DNA from 2 places in the Fictibacillus sp. WQ 8-8 genome. Region 2 is predicted to be linked to the other one. Evidence: riboswitches for the same ligand, from Rfam matches in the RefSeq annotation. Region 2 holds a riboswitch; the other holds the start of a gene.
The links. Region 2 has a riboswitch for S-adenosylmethionine ahead of M1K46_RS18245 (sugar ABC transporter substrate-binding protein). Riboswitches for the same ligand answer to the same signal wherever they lie in the genome.
Positions count from the first base shown of each region.

Region 1 (8,792 bases), on a different contig from region 2:
GAAAATGGTAATACACCCCCGTCTCAAAACCCATGCGTCTTCCTGTTTCCAGCAGCTGACCGATCACAAAGCCGGTATCCAGCCCTTGCAGACGGTAAGAAAAGTTATGGTATTTGAAAAAATTCTTCCAAAAAAACGTGGAGCTAAATACGGTACCAAAAGTGGAGGACATGTCACAGCGATTGCCCAGAGCTCTGTTCAAGTAGCTGTCAAAATTCCCTTCCCTTAAACAAACTAAACGATGGTGTGCAGCATCATAGTGATAAATGCCTTCAGGGAGATCCTCGATTTTCAAATAGATGTAAAGTTCGGTTGGATACAGTGCACCGCCGGATGGAGCAAAGCGCCGGTATGCTGTCCATTCTTCTGTTTGATCAGCAAAAGGATGCGTTTGGCTAACTTGTGTAAGCCCGAAGGTATATTTAAGAAAGTGACTCATTTCTTGGAGATTCGGTTTTGAGTTTCTGTTCTTCTTTTGTTCGAGATGGAGCGGTATATTTGCGGATAATTCCACTACAGGCAACCCCCGGTAAAGCTTATAGGGAAGGGGGGCGTCATCCCAATTCGCCTCCCAGTCCCGGGGTTTTATTTTGTCAGATTCATAATGCAGGTTATGCAAAAATTCATCGAGGTTCATTCCTTTTCCCCCTTTGGGACTGCTATGGAAATGGATGAGGATACGGGTTAAGGCTGCTATAAGTCAGCGGCTCTCTCGTATATCCGAGTTTCGCTGGTATGTTCAACACCCGATCCAATCCCTTTAGCCGGGTAAGGTGATGTCCAAATGTCATGGGCAGCATCCCGGGTATCACTACTTTTACACAATGTAACCCGTTTCGTTTCAGTTCAGGGCTTGTTTGGTCCACAACAATGACCTCCAGCTGAAGCTGCCGAAAAACTTCCAGGATCTCCACAACATCATCCAATAAATCAGCGGATTTATGAACCGGATGAAATTCCTGTTGAAAGCTCCTTTTCGGGCGCTGATCGAGAAGGAAGAATAAACGTTCCTCCGCTTCTTTTAACCCGTATAGCATCGAATGGTCTTCCATATGATGAACGAGTAACGAATCATCATACATCTGCCTATATTTCTCCCGTTCTTTTTCCAGCTTATCGTCCATGGTGAGAAGCATGCCTGAGAGTTCTTGAACGGCTCCTTTTACGGCTCTTAATGGATCAATGTGGGCTCCAGCGGCACATAAAAGATTCATGCCCGTTTGCTTCGTATTTTTGGCAAGCGCCCAAATGCTAGGAATTCCGTTCTCGGTCGTCGAATTAAACAAATGCACTTCATATCCGGTCACTGCATGTATGCGCTGGATCATGAGCTGAAGCTCCCGGTCGTCTATGGAAGACAGATCCAGACGAGGAATAGGGAGTTGGCCGTACCATGTCATTAAAAATGAATCCCGCTCAACTATTTCGAAAATACCGTAAAGAATCGCTTCCTCCATGCTTCCGCCGAGTGCACAGCCGTTAGAGGTTTCATAAACAAAGCCTTCCCCGCCTCCCAAGCTGTAATAGGCAAACGTCTCTGGTACCAGGATGGGCCGGTTCTGTGATAAAGAATAGCCCCAAACCCAATGAATGGGCCGCTCGGAGTCCAATGGCTTGAAAGGAAAGCCGGGCATGTCATATTGTTCCTTTGTATGAAGTCCTATTGATCGTGGGTTAAGGGCATGCTTTTCCACCTTGGAATACGGTCCATAAACCATTGTCCGTTTACCCATTGGGGCATAGCCGCAGTATCTCTCCAGTCCTTCTAAAATGGCGGATTGTTCACTTTGAGCATACGAATGGGTTCGCCCACCCGTTAACTCATCGCCTGATAGTAGAGGAAGATTGACAATCGTATCGGCAAAAGGGGAAATGAAGTCATATCGTTTATGATTAAGAAGGCCCGTTCTGCTATCTAAGTAATCCTTGCCCAGAACCTTCTCCATGTCTTCCAGCGAGCGGCAGCGATAGCTATCGATTGATGTCTTCGGGCTTTGTTTCAGTATGATCTCTGCGGTATCCGCTGTATCCTCTGGAAGATCGCCGCACACAGGGCAGTATGGGTCAGGCAAAAAGAAATGATAGGATAGCCGGAGCGTATTTAACTGCAGAAGAAATACATGTTCATACGTGCGGGCTTTTTCTCCTTTTAACAATCTATGGACCTCTTCTTGAATGAGATAGGAAGTTTGCAATAATCCTGAAGCGGAAGCCCAAGGATCTTGCTCGATACCAGGTTGATCCATCTTGTATTCTTTCATTTGGAATTGTTCTCTCCGGTCAGATCCCGCCATAAAACGTCGCCTATCCGCGCACTGAGAACACCCCTGTTTGTCTGGAAGAACAAGCGGTCCAATGTTGGCTTCACCAAATGATACGAATCCCCGAAGCCAAGGGATGCCAAAGAACGAAAAGGCCTCATCGGCTTCTAGGTGTTCAGCCGGAACCCAGGAATCGTGGAGCACTAATGCCAGATTTCCTTGATTCGGAACGGCTTCTTTTACAGTGGCCCAGCGTGTAATGGAATAGAGCCCGCTCAATTGTTCGCTTACGGTGTCAGCTAACATTCCGTTTCCGATGATGATGATGGAGTGGCTCATGGAAGTTCCTCCCCGCTTAACGCAATCCCATAAATGCCAGCCGTATTCTCTTTAAAAATCGCTTCCAGATGAAGTTCAAAGATGTTTGCTTGTTTTTTATTCTGCCTTAATCGATTTATTGCAGAATGGAAGGTTTCGTCTAACGGCTTTTCTTCAAAAGAAGGAACCGGAACCTTCTGTTGAGCATCCTTTTGCGATGTAATGGAGGAAACCACAACCCCATAGGGATAATGTGAGGTTTCTCGATTTTGAGAATCCATCACAGCCGTTTGTAATGCTCTGCTTAAAGCCATCTGCATATTCAATCCAACGCTTCCATACAACTTGCCGTTTGATTCAACCCAAACGACAGGAAAACCCAGTACTTCACGGCCACATAAAAATTCTGGTTCAGACTTCTTGGTTCTCAGAGCCTGCAGAAAAAATTGGCAGCGATGATCATTGACAAGGCTTAAATCCAATGTGGCTTTAGTGACACCGTGATCTGCTTGCTTCACAAATTCTTCATGAAGTGCGTTTTGCAGTGCTCTGCATAAACCTTCTGCAGGGGTCTTGCCCATCCCGATTCCCCATGATGAAGGATGCTCACTGAAAAAGTCATTCCCAAAACTCCTGGCATATGTTTCAATTCCAATCAGACCTGCCTCCAGGCGAGCTTCTTCATGCGTGAGTCCTGAACAAACAGTCTCAGGATAGAGCTTGGCAGGGCCTTCTGAACGCGGATCAGCAACCTGGACTTTGCATTGTGATAACGGGAGCTGGAGTAAATCTGCTTCCTCCCAAAGATGAAAAACACCACATTCTTTTGAAGTAATCCGGTAAAACAGGGAATGTAGGTCCATTTGTTGATGATTGCATGTTTCAAGGAATGTAGCCGGGTCCTTAATCGGTTCGGCATAAACACGCCCAGTAACCAGTGGGTGAGGGAGAAAGGTGTGCCAGCTTCCTTCGAGCGTTTCCAAGTTAAGCAAGTAAAATGGTCTTTCTCTTTTTCCCTCATGTACGCCTGTGATTTCTTTAAAAAGCTCAAAAACCGCCACATTGGCTAATAGAGCACCTGCTGTTAGTGATAAGGAGTGAGAACCATTGCCTTCTTCATTCAGCCTCTGGTGCAGTCTGCGGAAGGCAGACTCCCAGCACGAATCGGATTCAGCAGAAACGAGCGGGCCAGCAAAAGCTAAGTCTTTTAAAATAGTAACGGGAAGAACATTCTTCTTTTGTTCCTTGCAGATGGCCAGAAAGGTACGAAGTTGAGATAAATCACTGTCCTTGCATCCATATAGTATGCAATCAAACGGTTCTGCATTTTCTCTCCATGAATTTTTCCCGGATCTTAAGATGGTGATGTTGGTTTCGGGCTCTGACTTGCGTGCTTCAGCTATCATCTCATTTAACCGCTGCTGAATAGCTGGGTGTGATTCAGTGAGTATGACGCTGAAAGAAGGAAGCCCTGATTCAATCAATGATCGAACGAGAGAGAGGAGAAGCGAATCCGAACCGATCACCGCTACTTTTGCATGGCGGTAAACTTGGAATCGATAACCGCCCGAATCACGAATATGATCTAAATATTCGATTTGGGAGGCATACTTAGCAAGGATGCGATCAGGAAGCTGATGTGGGAGATCTTGGCTTACATCACGGACAAAACCGTTTTCGTACAGAACATGTGCGATCTTATACACTTGTTCTTTATAAGCATCTGGTAAACCGTTTGTGACAGAATCAAGAGTATGGGTTCCGTCGAAAATAGGAATTAATTTTTCCAGCCATCGGTCAATGGTGCTGCCTTCCATTCTTAAAGATTTTACGTTGTTCCGGAGATATACACCTTTAGCTGAATCCGGAAAAACAAACGTGTCTCTGTTCACTTTTAAACACATAGAAGGATTTAATTTTTGCATGATCGACCTCCTCTTTAGAAAGCTCTACATCTTTTACATTATTTAACTCTATGGATGCCTGTTGTCCATTATGCCTATCCAAACGATAAAAGCCCTGCAGAGGGATATGCAGGGCCGGTCTTTTGTTAAAATACCTATCACTACCGATCGGAAGCTTAACTGCTTCCGCCACGACCGCAGCGGCCACAGCCGCCACAACGGGCACAACCGCCACAGCCGCCGCAACGGCCAAAGCAGCCGCCACATCCGCCACAGCCAAAGCAACGGCCAAAGCAACCGCCAAAGCCGCCACAACCGCCACAGCCACCGCATCCACCAAAGCCACCGCATACACCAACACAGAAACCAATGCCAAAGCCAACACAGAGACGAGCGGAATCACTCGTATTTTGATCCTGAGGATAATTCGGGGTAACATTGCTGACATTTACACCATCAGTGTGCAGCCCCTGAAGATCCCACTTAAATTCTTCATTCAATAAAAAAACCTCCTACTTTATTTTACGGGTTTAACGAGCTGAGAAATCGCCAGAACACAAACGTTTTTTCTGGAAAAGTACCCTCAAAATAAAATATGGGATGTGGTTGTCCCAAGTTACTGTCCATATGCCTAGTTATCATACACCAACAAATATAAACTTTTAATTCCGACATATCTACTATGGATAGTATTGACAATGGAGGAGAATCGCTTTATTATTAGAAATGTTCTAAAAACAATAGCATAACCGTTCTTATCGAGAGTGACTGAGGGATTAGGCCCTATGACGTCCGGCAACCTCCAATTTGGAAAGGTGCCACTTCCTACAGAATGATTTTCATTCTGAAAGATAAGGTGATTGAATTTATATTCCAATGCCTCTTTCATGATGAAAGGGGCTTTTTTATTTGGAAAGAAAGAGGGGGTTGTTTCATGATTGAAGTCAAAAATCTGTTGAAGGTTTACCGTTCGAAGAAAAAAGAGATCGTGGGGGTCAACAACGTATCTCTTACGGTAAATGAAGGAGAGATCTACGGCATTATCGGTTACAGCGGTGCAGGGAAGAGCTCTTTGATCCGATGTTTAAATTTATTGGAGAAGCCAACATCGGGTGAGGTTTGGATTGATGGGGTGAATCTTGCCTCTTTAAAAGGAGAAGATTTAAGAAAAGCCCGGTTAAAGATTGGCATGATCTTTCAGCATTTTCATCTGGTCAGTTCAAAAACCGTCTATGAAAATATTGTATTTGCCTTGAAAGCAGCGGGCAAATCAAAGGATGAGGCGGAAAAGCGAGTATTGGAACTATTGGACCTCGTGGATCTTGCGGATAAGAAGGATCAATATCCGGCTCAGTTGAGCGGAGGTCAGAAACAAAGGGTCGGAATTGCCAGGGCGCTTGCCAATAACCCGAAGGTGCTTTTATGTGATGAGGCAACTTCTGCCCTCGATCCAAGCACAACAAAGTCCATCTTAAACTTATTAAAGGACATTAACCGCAAGCTGGGATTGACCATCGTTCTGATCACGCATGAGATGGAAGTAGTGAAGGAAATCTGCCATAAGATAGCCGTCATGCAAAATGGTGAAGTGATTGAGGAGGGCGAGGTCTATGACATCTTCTCTGATCCTCAGAAACCGCTGACCAAAGATTTTATTAACAGTATCCTGCAATTTGAATTGCCTAAGCAGCTCATTGAAAACCGCAAAGGGAAGATCATCAAGATTCAGTTCAAAGGCGAGATTGCCGAAGAATCAGTGGTGTCAGAGCTTTTCCAGAAATACAACGTGAAAGGAAATATTCTGCACGGGAAGATTGAGTACATACAGGATATCCCTCTGGGCATTTTCATTATGGAGCTTACAGGTGAAAATTCCGAAGTAGAGAGAGCGATCGAATATATTACAAGAAAAACAAGGAGTTTGGAGGTGGTTTATGATGTTGCTTGATTCACTTGTACAGCTTCTTCCTGATTTAAACAATGCGTTCTTCCAAACACTTTATATGGTGGGCATCTCTTTAGCCGTGGCCATCATCATCGGGCTCCCGCTTGGTGTATTGCTTTTTGTAACCGATAAAGGATTATTCCTTGAAAATTCCGCTGTGAAAAGTGTTACGGGATGGATCGTCAACTTGATTCGTTCGATTCCCTACATTATTCTTTTGGTGGCGTTATTGCCGTTAACCAATTTGCTTACAGGGACAACAATTGGGCCTACTGCGGCTTCCGTATCCCTCTCTGTTGCTGCGATTCCTTTTTTTGCAAGAATGGTTGAAGCGTCACTCCGAGAAATCGATAAGGGAGTGATCGAATCAGCCGTAGCAGTTGGGGCAACCTCATGGATGATCATTAAGGATGTGCTTCTTCCGGAAGCCAAACCGGGTTTGATTCAAGGATTAACAATCACGACAATCAGCTTGGTCGGTTATTCAGCCATGGCAGGTATTGTTGGCGGGGGAGGAATCGGTGACTTGGCCATCCGATTTGGGTACTATCGCTATGATAATACCGTCATGATTACCACGGTAGTCGTTTTGATTTTACTCGTCCAAATCATTCAATTCACCGGAGATAAGATCTCCAAACTCGTAGATAAAAGATAAAACAATAGGGGAGAGAAACAAATGAAAAAGTTTACTTCAGCACTCATTCTATTACTAGCCATTGGTGTTCTGTCAGCATGTGGCTCAACTTCCAGCGGATCATCAAGCTCAGGAGACAAGAAGAACATCAGCATTGGAGCAACAGCCGGCCCATACAGTGATATGGTCAATAAAGCCATCAAACCTGAACTGGAGAAGAAAGGATATAACGTTAAAATTGTAGAGTTCAGTGATTACATTCAGCCGAACCTCTCATTAGCTAAAGGATCTATTGATGCGAACCTGTTCCAGCACAAAATCTATATGGAAAACTTCGCAAAAGAAAAGAATTTAAAGCTTTCCGAACTGATTATTGTACCAACTGCGCCAATGGGTGTATATTCCAAGAAATTCAAAAAGATTGAAGACATCAAAAACGGCAGCACGGTAGCCATTGCCAACGATCCCGTTAACCTGGCCAGAACGCTGTTAATGTTCCAGGATGCCGGTCTAATTACCATCAAGAAAGAAGTCAATCCATTAACCGCTTCAGAAAAAGATGTTCAAGAAAATCCGAAGAAACTTCAATTCAAGCCGCTTGAAGCTGCGCAATTGCCAAGAGCGGTTGGAAGTGCAGATGTATCGGCCGTTCCGGGTAACTTCGCGCTTGCGGCAAAAATGAAATTGCAGGATGCTCTCTTCCTTGAGAACATGCCGGATCAATACCGTAACCGGGTCGTTGTGAACACAAAAGATGTTAAATCCCAATTCACTAAAGACATTAAAGCAGCCGTGGAATCCAAAGAGTTTGAAAAAACCATAGATAAAGAATTTAAAGGTTTTGGGAAGCCGGAGTGGATGAAGAAGTAAATTGAATGAAGAACAAGATGGGTTACATCTGCGGGTACAGGCAGAACAGGCTGGGCACTGTAACAAGATTATGCGGAGGCAGCAGCAGTATTGGCCGGAAACGGAAACAAGAATACCGTTTACGAACTTTCAGAAACTTATGACTCAAGAAGAATTGGCGTCTGCTGTTGGAACTGTATTAGGTAAAGAAGTATCCGTGCAGCAAGTCGATGATACTGCTTATGCGGATATTATGAAAGGTGCTGGTATACCGGATTTCATTATTCCTATGCTTGTCGACATCCAAAAAGGTATTCGGGATGGTGAATTAGAGGTAGAGAGCAACGATTTCGAAAAATTGCTTGGCCGCCCTCTTACACCAATAAACGAAGCTTTGAGTCAAATTGTTAATGAAATCTCTGCAAATAAGAATTAAATTTAATCAAAACAAAACGGGGCTGTCCAAGAAGTCTGGTAGCTGTTGATCTCCGCTCCAGGCTGCTCGCTTTCCGCGGGGCGTGCGGTGAGCCTCTTGGCGCAAGCGCCTGCGGGAGTCTCACCTGTCACGCTAGTCCCGCAGGAGTCTCGCACCTTGCACTCCAATCAACTTTTCATTGAAGATTTTTCACGTCAAAGGAGCTGCCTGAAGGTCAATTTTCGACTTTCAGGACAGCCCCGTCTTTTCATATAAAGGTCTTGGGTTTAAAGGAGGATTTATTGAGATTGTACGCTCGTTTCCTCCATCCAATACGCCTCCCGAATATTGATCTGCTTACGAATATCCCGGAGGATGTCATTGGTGACGTCCCCTTCTTCGTAAAGATGCTGGATTTCGTCCCTCTCTGCCTGGAACGCTTTGATCTGGAGCTCTCTTTTCA
Region 1 is NZ_JAMXKG010000015.1:54,535-63,326, forward strand. Features, by position in the region: gene M1K46_RS21580 (SagB family peptide dehydrogenase) at 1-637, opposite strand, end outside; gene M1K46_RS21585 (TOMM precursor leader peptide-binding protein) at 660-2,600, opposite strand; gene M1K46_RS21590 (putative thiazole-containing bacteriocin maturation protein) at 2,597-4,504, opposite strand; gene M1K46_RS21595 (hypothetical protein) at 4,434-4,931, opposite strand; SAM riboswitch class I at 5,236-5,341, shown strand; gene M1K46_RS21600 (methionine ABC transporter ATP-binding protein) at 5,418-6,431, shown strand; gene M1K46_RS21605 (methionine ABC transporter permease) at 6,421-7,086, shown strand; gene M1K46_RS21610 (MetQ/NlpA family ABC transporter substrate-binding protein) at 7,108-7,935, shown strand; partial or broken gene M1K46_RS21615 (SDR family NAD(P)-dependent oxidoreductase) at 7,954-8,350, shown strand; gene M1K46_RS21620 (Na+/H+ antiporter) at 8,629-8,792, opposite strand, start outside.
Region 1: it holds a riboswitch for S-adenosylmethionine, as region 2 does, so the genes downstream of both, M1K46_RS21600 (methionine ABC transporter ATP-binding protein) here and M1K46_RS18245 (sugar ABC transporter substrate-binding protein) in region 2, are expected to answer to the same signal.

Region 2 (8,792 bases):
TTTCATATTCAAAATGAAACCGCTCAGGTGGTACAGACGATGGATCTTGTCAATGCTGAGGTCAGCGAAGGAATTGGTGTTATGAATGACGCAGGATCCTCCTTCAAACAGATTCAGAACTCCATTCAGTCTGTAACTGAACATATCAGCCAAGTATCAGGTGCAGTACACGGAGTTTCTGCCGGAAATGAACAGGCGGTTTCGTCTATGGACACGATTTCAGCCATTGCTGCTGAAACAGCCAAGTCTTCTCAGCAAGTGCTGGCTGCTACACAAGAACAGTTAGCTTCGATTGAAGAGATGTCAGCCTATACGGCTTCACTCGATGAACTTGCGAAAGAAATGGAAGAACTCACTCATACCTTTACTATGTAGTGAAAAAAGAAGCAGAGAGTCTGCTTCTTTTTTATGATTAGCTGATGATCGCGGATGTCCCTACTAATGATTCCGGAGTTCTTCCGAGTGCCAGAAGGCTGATCTTGGCATAGCCGGCATTGGGGCAGCTGGAGATGGTTTTTCGCAGTGCCTCGATGTCTTTATCTGATAAAAGTTTTTCAATCTCACTTTTATAGAGGCGGATGACGGACCCTTGAACAAACTCAGGGGAATAGCGTCTGCAATCTTCATTCATAATAAGACAGCCCATGTATTGATATTTAAACTGAAGTGCACGAGTCAGATTGATGATGTGCACCCATTTTTCATAAAGAGAAGGGTACGTGCGTTCAAGGTTTTCTAAGGACTCTTTTGCTTCTTTCAATTCGCTGTGGCTGCATAACGTAATCATACTAATGCTCCTTCCTGCTGCCAAGGTTTTCTTAGTGTAATAACCTCAGCCAACTCCTTGCTTCGTGCTCTGCGGATCTTGCGCATTTCTGCACGGTCTTTCGCAGTATCAAAAAGGAATTTTTCTTCTTCTGTTTCAGGGATGACTGCCGGTACTTCAACCGGACGTTTGTCTTCACCTAAAGCAACGAAGGTTAAAAAGGCTGTAGCTGCGATTCTTCGTTCCCCAGTGATAATATCTTCAGCGATAACTTTACAGAAAATCTCCATAGAGCTTTTTCCTGTATAGGATACGAAAGACTCAATGCATACTGAATCGGTCTGGTGAATCGGATGCAAGAAATCAATCGAATCGGTTGATGCGGTTACACATGTTTTTACACGTGCATGACGTCGCGCCGATAATGAGGCGGCACTGTCGAGTTTTTTCATCAAAACTCCGCCAAACAATGTGTTGTAGTTATTCAAGTCACAAGATAAGACCTGATCTGTATTTATAATGCGGCTTTCGCTCGTTTTTTTAGCTTCCAAAACAATCTCCCTTTCTCATCGTTACATCTTTTTATATTGGGACGCATTATCGTTTTTGCGTTTCCCTCTTACAGTTTCCTAGTGTACGCCTCCAAGAAAAGGAAGTAAAATTGTTATTTTTCATCATTTACATAGACGAAATCTATGTAAATGCTTTCAGATATACAGAAAAGGCATAGATGATTAAATGCAAAAGGCGGCTCTCCAAAGAGAACCGCCCCGTTATTTACTCTTCTGATAATTGTTCTTTTGCGTAGCTGAGCCACTCTTTCGCGGCAAAAGATAAATACTGATCTTTGTTCCAAATCAGGGCGAGATGCCAGCTGATGGAAGGATTGACGACTTTAATCGCACGCACTTCATCCGTCAGATGCCGGCAGATGCTCTCGGGCAGCAGGGAGACCCCTAATTTACACACGACCATCTCCTCGATAAAGGACCATTGTGAGCTTTCTGACGTAATGTGCGGACTGAAGCCAGCCTGATTGCAGGAGGAGATGATGCGGTCATGGAGGACGAAATCTTTGTTAAAAAGGATAAATGATTCCTCTCTTAGCTCAGCTAAATTTATTTCGTCCCGGACAGCAAGCGGATGGTCAGGATGGATGATGAGCCGCAAGTCCTCTTCCATAAAAGCAAAATACTGAAACATATCGGTGTTTGTCGGGAGCACGACAACCCCGATATCCAGTTGAAGGCTGGCCACTTCTTCTTCGATTTTTTTTGATCCGTCTTCCATAAGCTCGAAGGTAATGTGGGGATATCTGTCATGAAAACTGCCGATCAATTTTGGAAAAAGACGGGGATCAAAAATCGGAGGAAGCCCAATCCGAATATGCCCTTTTTTTAATCCGAGCAGGTTGTCCAGCTCCATCTCCAGGTTGTTGAATGCTTTATCGACCAGCTTGGCCTGGTCAAATATGGTCTGTCCGGCATCCGTAAGTGTCAGTCCCTTTCGTGAGCGGTCAAAAAGGACAACCCCAAGCTCATCCTCCAGATTCTTGATCATTTTGCTGATGGTTGGCTGGGTGATGAAAAGGGCATCAGCCGCCCGTGTAAAGCTGTTATATTTTGCCACTTCAATAAAATACTGTAATTGTTTAATATCCACGAATGCACCTGCTTGTCCGGTCTTTTTTTGTAGTGTATCACGAGATCTGAATAAAAACCAAAACAGGGCTTAGGTGCATATACTGTTTTATTGAAACTGGGGAAGGCAGGGATGCGACATGTACAGACAGCGGCAGGTAGTCGATATGAAAAGAGGGAATGTCATCGGAGACGGTTCGCTGGATACGGTGTATCTTACTGCTGAAAAAACAGCGGATAGTCCATACTGGGTGAACATTGCGGCCGTCGTTCAGGACGGCAGGACCAACCAGTACACGCAGATCCCTATTAAAGAAAATTCAGGATACAATCCAACCCTTTTTCTCGGTGATTTTACAGGTGACAAGGTAGAAGACATCATGGTGGTCATGGATACAGGAGGCAGCGGAGGCATGATCACCGCCTATGTATTTTCCTACAGAGGAGGGCAGTTCGGGCCGCTTTTTGACTCTGGTGTATTCAGTGACCAATGGAAGTACAGGGTTTTTTATCTGGACCAATATAAAGCACAGGTGAACAGCTACAACCTGAAGCAAAAATTTATCATCGATTTGAGTACGAAGGACAAGGAATACTTGTCTGAGATTTACTACCCGAATGGAAAATTAAAGGCTCCCATACAAGGATTTGTCTCATCTTTAAGCGGTCTTTACCCGGTGGACTTTGACCGAAATGGCGTGTATGAACTGCTGGCTTACCAAAACATCGCCGGCCGATATAACGCTGACCGCCTTGGCTATGTCCAGACTACCCTGAAGTGGAATGGCCGGGAGTTTGGTGCGGAGGTGCAGAACGTTGTGATCTTTGGCGGGGATATCCGAGGATAAGCCTGGTGGATTAACCTCTCGTTGTGGAGAGGTTTTTTATATGATAAAAAAACCATTGACTTTCTCCCTTTCGCAGATTAAAGTAATAACTATATTTTCTAAAAATTAAATATTCATTCTCTTATCAAGAGTGGCAGAGGGACTGGCCCTATGACGCCCAGCAACCGTTCCGTAATGGAATTGGTGCTAATTCCAGCAAAACAGCATGTCTGTTTTGAGAGATAAGAGAGGACGAATCCGTTATACATATGCGATGAAACCTCTCTTTTTCCAGAGAGGTTTTTTTACGTGGTGGGGCTTATTTCGCTGGTTCCGTGCCCCCTTGAGAAGAGAGATATACAAAAAAGGGAGTTGGGGAAATGAAACGATTCATTAAAAGCGCGGCAATCTCCGCGGTGGCTTTATCACTTTTATTAACGGGCTGTTCATCCGAAAGCAATACCGCTTCATCAGCTGGCAAACATGAAAAGGTTTCGTTCGATAACGTACCGAAGCGGTTTGCCAAAGGGCAGGGAGCCCGAATCAAGGTTATCCGTAAAATCGGCGGTGATGATCATACAGCCCAATTTTTAGCAGGTGCTAAAGCGGAAGGAGAGGCACTTGGTTTTACCGTTGATACCTACACAGCAAACGGTGATACCGCCAAGTTCCATGATGCGATTGCCCAGGCGGCTGATGAGAATTACGACGGTTTTATCATCTCTCACGGTGATGATGCGGCTACCATAAACGATATTAAGAAGCTTCGGGAAAAAGGAAAGAACGTGGTGACGTTTGATTCCAATCCGAACCTCGCGAAAGTAGGCGGTGTCACACTTACGTCTCAGGACGATGAAGCCCTTGCCAAGCTGGCTCTCGATCAGCTCGTTAAAGAGAACAAAGGGAAGGCCAACATCGTTTATCTTTGGGTAGACGGGTTCCCGCCGATGGTGCGACGCAACGCCGTCTATAAAGAAACATTGAAGAATAACCCGGGAATCAAGGAAGTAGAACGCTTTGGCGTTGCTTCTGCAGATACGTCGGTCCAGACGCAAAATGCGGTGACGGCCATGCTGAACAAACATAAAAAAGGCGAGATTGATGCCATTTTTGCCACATGGGATGCCTTTGCGATCGGGGCTGCACGTGCGATTAAAGAAGCGGGACGCAACGAAATCAAAATTTACGGAATTGACGTCTCCAATGCAGACCTTCAAGAAATCCAGCAAAAAGAAAGTCCTTGGAAGTACACGGCTGCTGTTGATCCTAAGCTAATTGGGGCAGTGGATATGAGAATTCTTGCTAAAAAGCTTGCGGGTGAAAAAACACCACAAAAATATGATTTGAAAGCTTCTCTCGTTTCACAAAAGGATCTTCAAAAATCAAACGAGGGTGTGAACATGGTCAACCTGTCCAAGGAAATTAAAGGCTGGGGCCAGTCTGATGCGTTTGAGGAAGATTGGATGAAGACACTTAAGGATCATTACCAAAAATAACTGAAACTCTCAGGAAGAAGAATGGGACTTGAATAGCCTAATAAATTGAACCGCACAAGAAAAAGTGAGCTCTTTCTTGAGTTCAATTTTCGGCTATTCAATTTTACAATTGCTGGCTCATACTACACCAGCAGTCCCATTCCATGAATGTAAAGTAAAAGATTTGAGGGTCTCTTGCACACATCAGTATGTGATGTATGTAAGAAAGCTAATCAAAATGCAGTTTTATTTATGCAAAATGAAAACGCACACTCTCTTTTTAAAGTTAGGCTCTTTTCTAAAAGATTGTTGCTTTGTGATGGTTTTTGTATTGATTCTTCATCGACAGGTTGATTGGAGTGTAAGGTGCGAGACTCCTGTGGGACTAGCGTGACAGGTGAAACCCGAAGGTGCTTGAGCCGAGGGGTTCAGCGCACGCCCCACGGAAAGCGAGCAGCCTGGAACGGAAATCAACTCCTCCCAAGAGCAATAAAGATTGCGAAAACAGCCTAAAGTTAAGAGAGTGTTTGCTTTGAGGGAAGGGGAGAAGCAGATGGCTCTGTTGGAGATGAAGGATATAAGTATTGAGTTTCCGGGTGTAAAAGCGTTGAATCGTGTGAGCTTTGCCAGTGAAACCAGCCGGGTTCATGCGCTGATCGGAGCGAACGGGGCTGGGAAATCGACCCTTATGAAGATTCTGTCGGGAGCCTACAATCATTACACGGGCGAGATTCATTTGGACGGAAAAAAAGCGGCCATCACTTCGCCGAGAGATGCCCTGGACGAAGGAATTCAAATCGTCCATCAAGAGGTTGACACCGCGCTGATCCCGTATTTAACCGTTGGTGAAAATATTCTGCTGCATGATCTGGTCAACGAGATGAGTAAAAAGCAGCTTGTAAGATGGAAACAGCTGCATAAGAAGGCATCGCAAATTTTAGAAGAGATGAACATCAACGTCTCTTCCAAAAAGCTGGTCAGTGAGCTTACACTTGCTCAAAAGCAGATGGTTCTCATCGCCCGAGCGGTTTCAGCACAGTGCCGTTTTCTAATTTTGGATGAACCGACTGCGCCGTTAAGCCATTCAGAAACAAACGAACTGTTCCGGATTGTCAGAAACCTGAAGTCTAAAAATGTAGGCATCATATTCATTTCTCACCGGCTGCCGGAAATCTTTGAAATCTGTGATGACATTACGGTGATGAGGAACGGTGAGTTAGTCATAAAAGAATCTATTTCGGAAACTTCAATCAACCGGATCATCGAGCAGATGCTCGGCAAGGCGCTGGATGAGCAGTTTCCTGCCTTGAACGGAAAAGTGGGAGAAACTGTTCTTGAGGTAAAAGGGCTTTCTGACGCCGAGAAGATCAAGGATTTGAACTTAACGGTCCGTGCTGGTGAAATTATCGGAATCGCGGGACTTGTAGGAGCAGGAAAAACAGAGCTGTGCAAAATCCTGTTCGGCTGTACAAAAATTACAGCAGGCGCTGTTCTTCTCAAGGGGAAGAAACTGAAGCTGAAAAACCCGCATCAGGCGGTAAAGCATGGCCTGGCTCTCGTTCCGGAAGAACGGAGAAAAGAGGGGATTCTGGTCGCGGAATCGGTTGCTGCTAATCTAACAGCCGCCAATCTTGGACAGTTCTCCAAGGTACTAAGTTTTCTGGATCGCCGGGCGGAAAAACAAAAGGCTGTTGAAATCATTCAAACCTTAGGCATTAAGACGCCATCTGAGAAAACGAAGGTTCAAAATCTTTCCGGGGGAAATCAGCAAAAGATTGCGATCGGCAAATGGCTCATCGCAGATGCCGATGTTTATATTTTTGATGAGCCGACGAAGGGTGTAGATGTAGGTGCTAAGAAGGACATTTTTGAACTGATCTCCGCGCTGGCAAAACGGGGCAAAGCCATCCTTTATGCGTCCTCAGAGTTTACAGAGATCTTAGGTATCACGAACCGTCTTTACGTGCTGTATGACGGACGCAGTGTGAAAGAGCTCGAAACCTCAGCAGCGACGGAAGAAGAGCTATTATTCTATTCAACAGGAGGAAGGTAGATGGAGCTTTCAAAACCAATACCGGCCCAAGTTTCTCCAAAAAAGAAATTTGAGCTGTTCGACTTTTTTTATAAATATGGAACGATCTTAACCATTCTGGTCTTAATTGGTGTGTTCACTGCGGCCAATCCATCCTTTGTGCAGGGACATAACCTGATGAACATTTTACGGTCGATCTCCATCGTTACCATCATTGCGATCGGCATTACGATATCACTGTCCGTCAACGGATTTGACCTTTCTGTCGGATCTGTGGCCTCTCTTTCGAATGCCATTGCGATCTCAATGTTTGTCTGGTTCTCCCAGAACACGGTAGTAGCGATTCTTTCCGCCCTCGCTGCCGCTCTGATTGTAGGCATCATTAACTCCGTGATGATTGTTAAAGTGAAAATACCGGATATGCTCCTGACGCTTGCCACCATGTTTATCATCCAGGGGATTGCACTCACGTACACGAAAGGGGCGACCATCTCGCAAAACATGGTCATGCCTGATGGAACGTTTGCGACGGGCAAGATCAGTGCAGCGTTCGAGAAAATAGGACAAGTCCCTTGGATCATCGTGATCATGGCAGCGGCAGTCGTTCTCGTCCATGTTCTTCTCAATTACACAAAGCACGGCCGGTACATGTATGTCATCGGCGGGAATGAAGAAGCAGCAAGGCTTTCAGGCATCCCGGTAAACAAATATAAGGTAGCGGCCTATCTGCTGTCCGCTCTTTTTGCTTCGATCGGCGGCATTGTTTTGGCATCAAGAGTGATGACTGCTGAAATCAATGCAGGCACTCCATATTTAATGGATGCTGTGGCTGCGGCTTTTATTGGTTTTTCGGTGTTTGGTGCAGGCAAACCCAATGCTTTTGGAACCCTGATCGGCGCTGTATTGATCGGTATTCTGCAGAACGGCCTCGTCATGATGTCTGTTCCTTATTATTCCATGGACATTGTGAAGGGAGCGGTTCTCGCATTTGCACTGGCGTTAACCTATTATAAACAAAAAAAATAAACAGGAAAGGGGCTGTCCAAGAAGTCTGTAAGCTGTTGATTTCCGTTCCAGGCTGCTCGCTTTCCGCGGGGCGTGCGGTGAGCCTCTTGGTGCAAGCACCGGCGGGAGTCTCACCTGTCACGCTAGTCCCGCAGGAGTCTCGCATCTTCCACTTCAATTAACTTTTCATTGAAGATTTTTCAAGCCAAAAAGGGGCTGCCTGAAGGTCAATTTTCGACTTTCTGGGCAGCCCCGTTTTTATAAATTTATAAAAAAAATGACTGTTTGTCCTTTCTCAACATACGTTATGATAGGGAGTTTTTTTCTCCACTATGTATGGATAGAGGATAGTCAAATGAAAAGACTCAATCTTAAAGGGCTGACGGGCGAAGTCGTTACCCGTTTTAGCCCTTTATACGAAGAAGCACGGCAGTTTTTCCAGCCGGTATTTTGGGCTTGGGTGTGACAGCATGATTGAACTCGAACTTGTGGATTATACAGGAAGAATATTGAAAGCAAATCAATACGTCAATGGAGATTTGTTCTGGGCTTGCCGGGGTGCCGGAGGAGGAAACTTTGGTATCGTTGTTTCCATGACATTTTCCCTTCCTGAAAAAGTAGATAAAGTTTCTTTCGTCGAAATCTATGCGCCAAAAGCGGATGCAAAAATGCAGGAAACCTTTCTGAACGCCTGGCAATATTGGCTGGAGGATTTGGACGAGAGAATGACCGTTAATGCAAGCATTTATAACTCTTTGGAGGAAGGGATGGCGATCTACGGATGCGGCTTTTTCTACGGTCCCCCTGAGGAAGCAGCTGAGGTAATGGAACCGCTGCTAAACAATGGGGAGATCCAGCTGTTCGTTACACAATTGTCCTTTTTAGAGGCGGTAAGAGCGGTAGAAGCGACCTATCCAGAGTATGAGCGTTTTAAATCTACGGGAAGATTTGTGTACAGGAAATACAGTGAAAAAGAGATCCGAAATATTGTCGGGCTGATCAGCAAACGGGCTGAGGGGTCAATTTACGCAGCTATTACGGTATATG
Region 2 is NZ_JAMXKG010000008.1:168,955-177,746, reverse strand. Features, by position in the region: gene M1K46_RS18270 (methyl-accepting chemotaxis protein) at 1-375, shown strand, start outside; gene M1K46_RS18265 (hypothetical protein) at 413-787, opposite strand; gene M1K46_RS18260 (acyl-CoA thioesterase) at 784-1,317, opposite strand; gene cidR (cidABC operon transcriptional activator CidR) at 1,544-2,428, opposite strand; gene M1K46_RS18250 (hypothetical protein) at 2,547-3,254, shown strand; SAM riboswitch class I at 3,373-3,482, shown strand; gene M1K46_RS18245 (sugar ABC transporter substrate-binding protein) at 3,614-4,729, shown strand; gene M1K46_RS18240 (sugar ABC transporter ATP-binding protein) at 5,262-6,761, shown strand; gene M1K46_RS18235 (ABC transporter permease) at 6,762-7,766, shown strand; gene M1K46_RS18230 (BBE domain-containing protein) at 8,216-8,792, shown strand, end outside.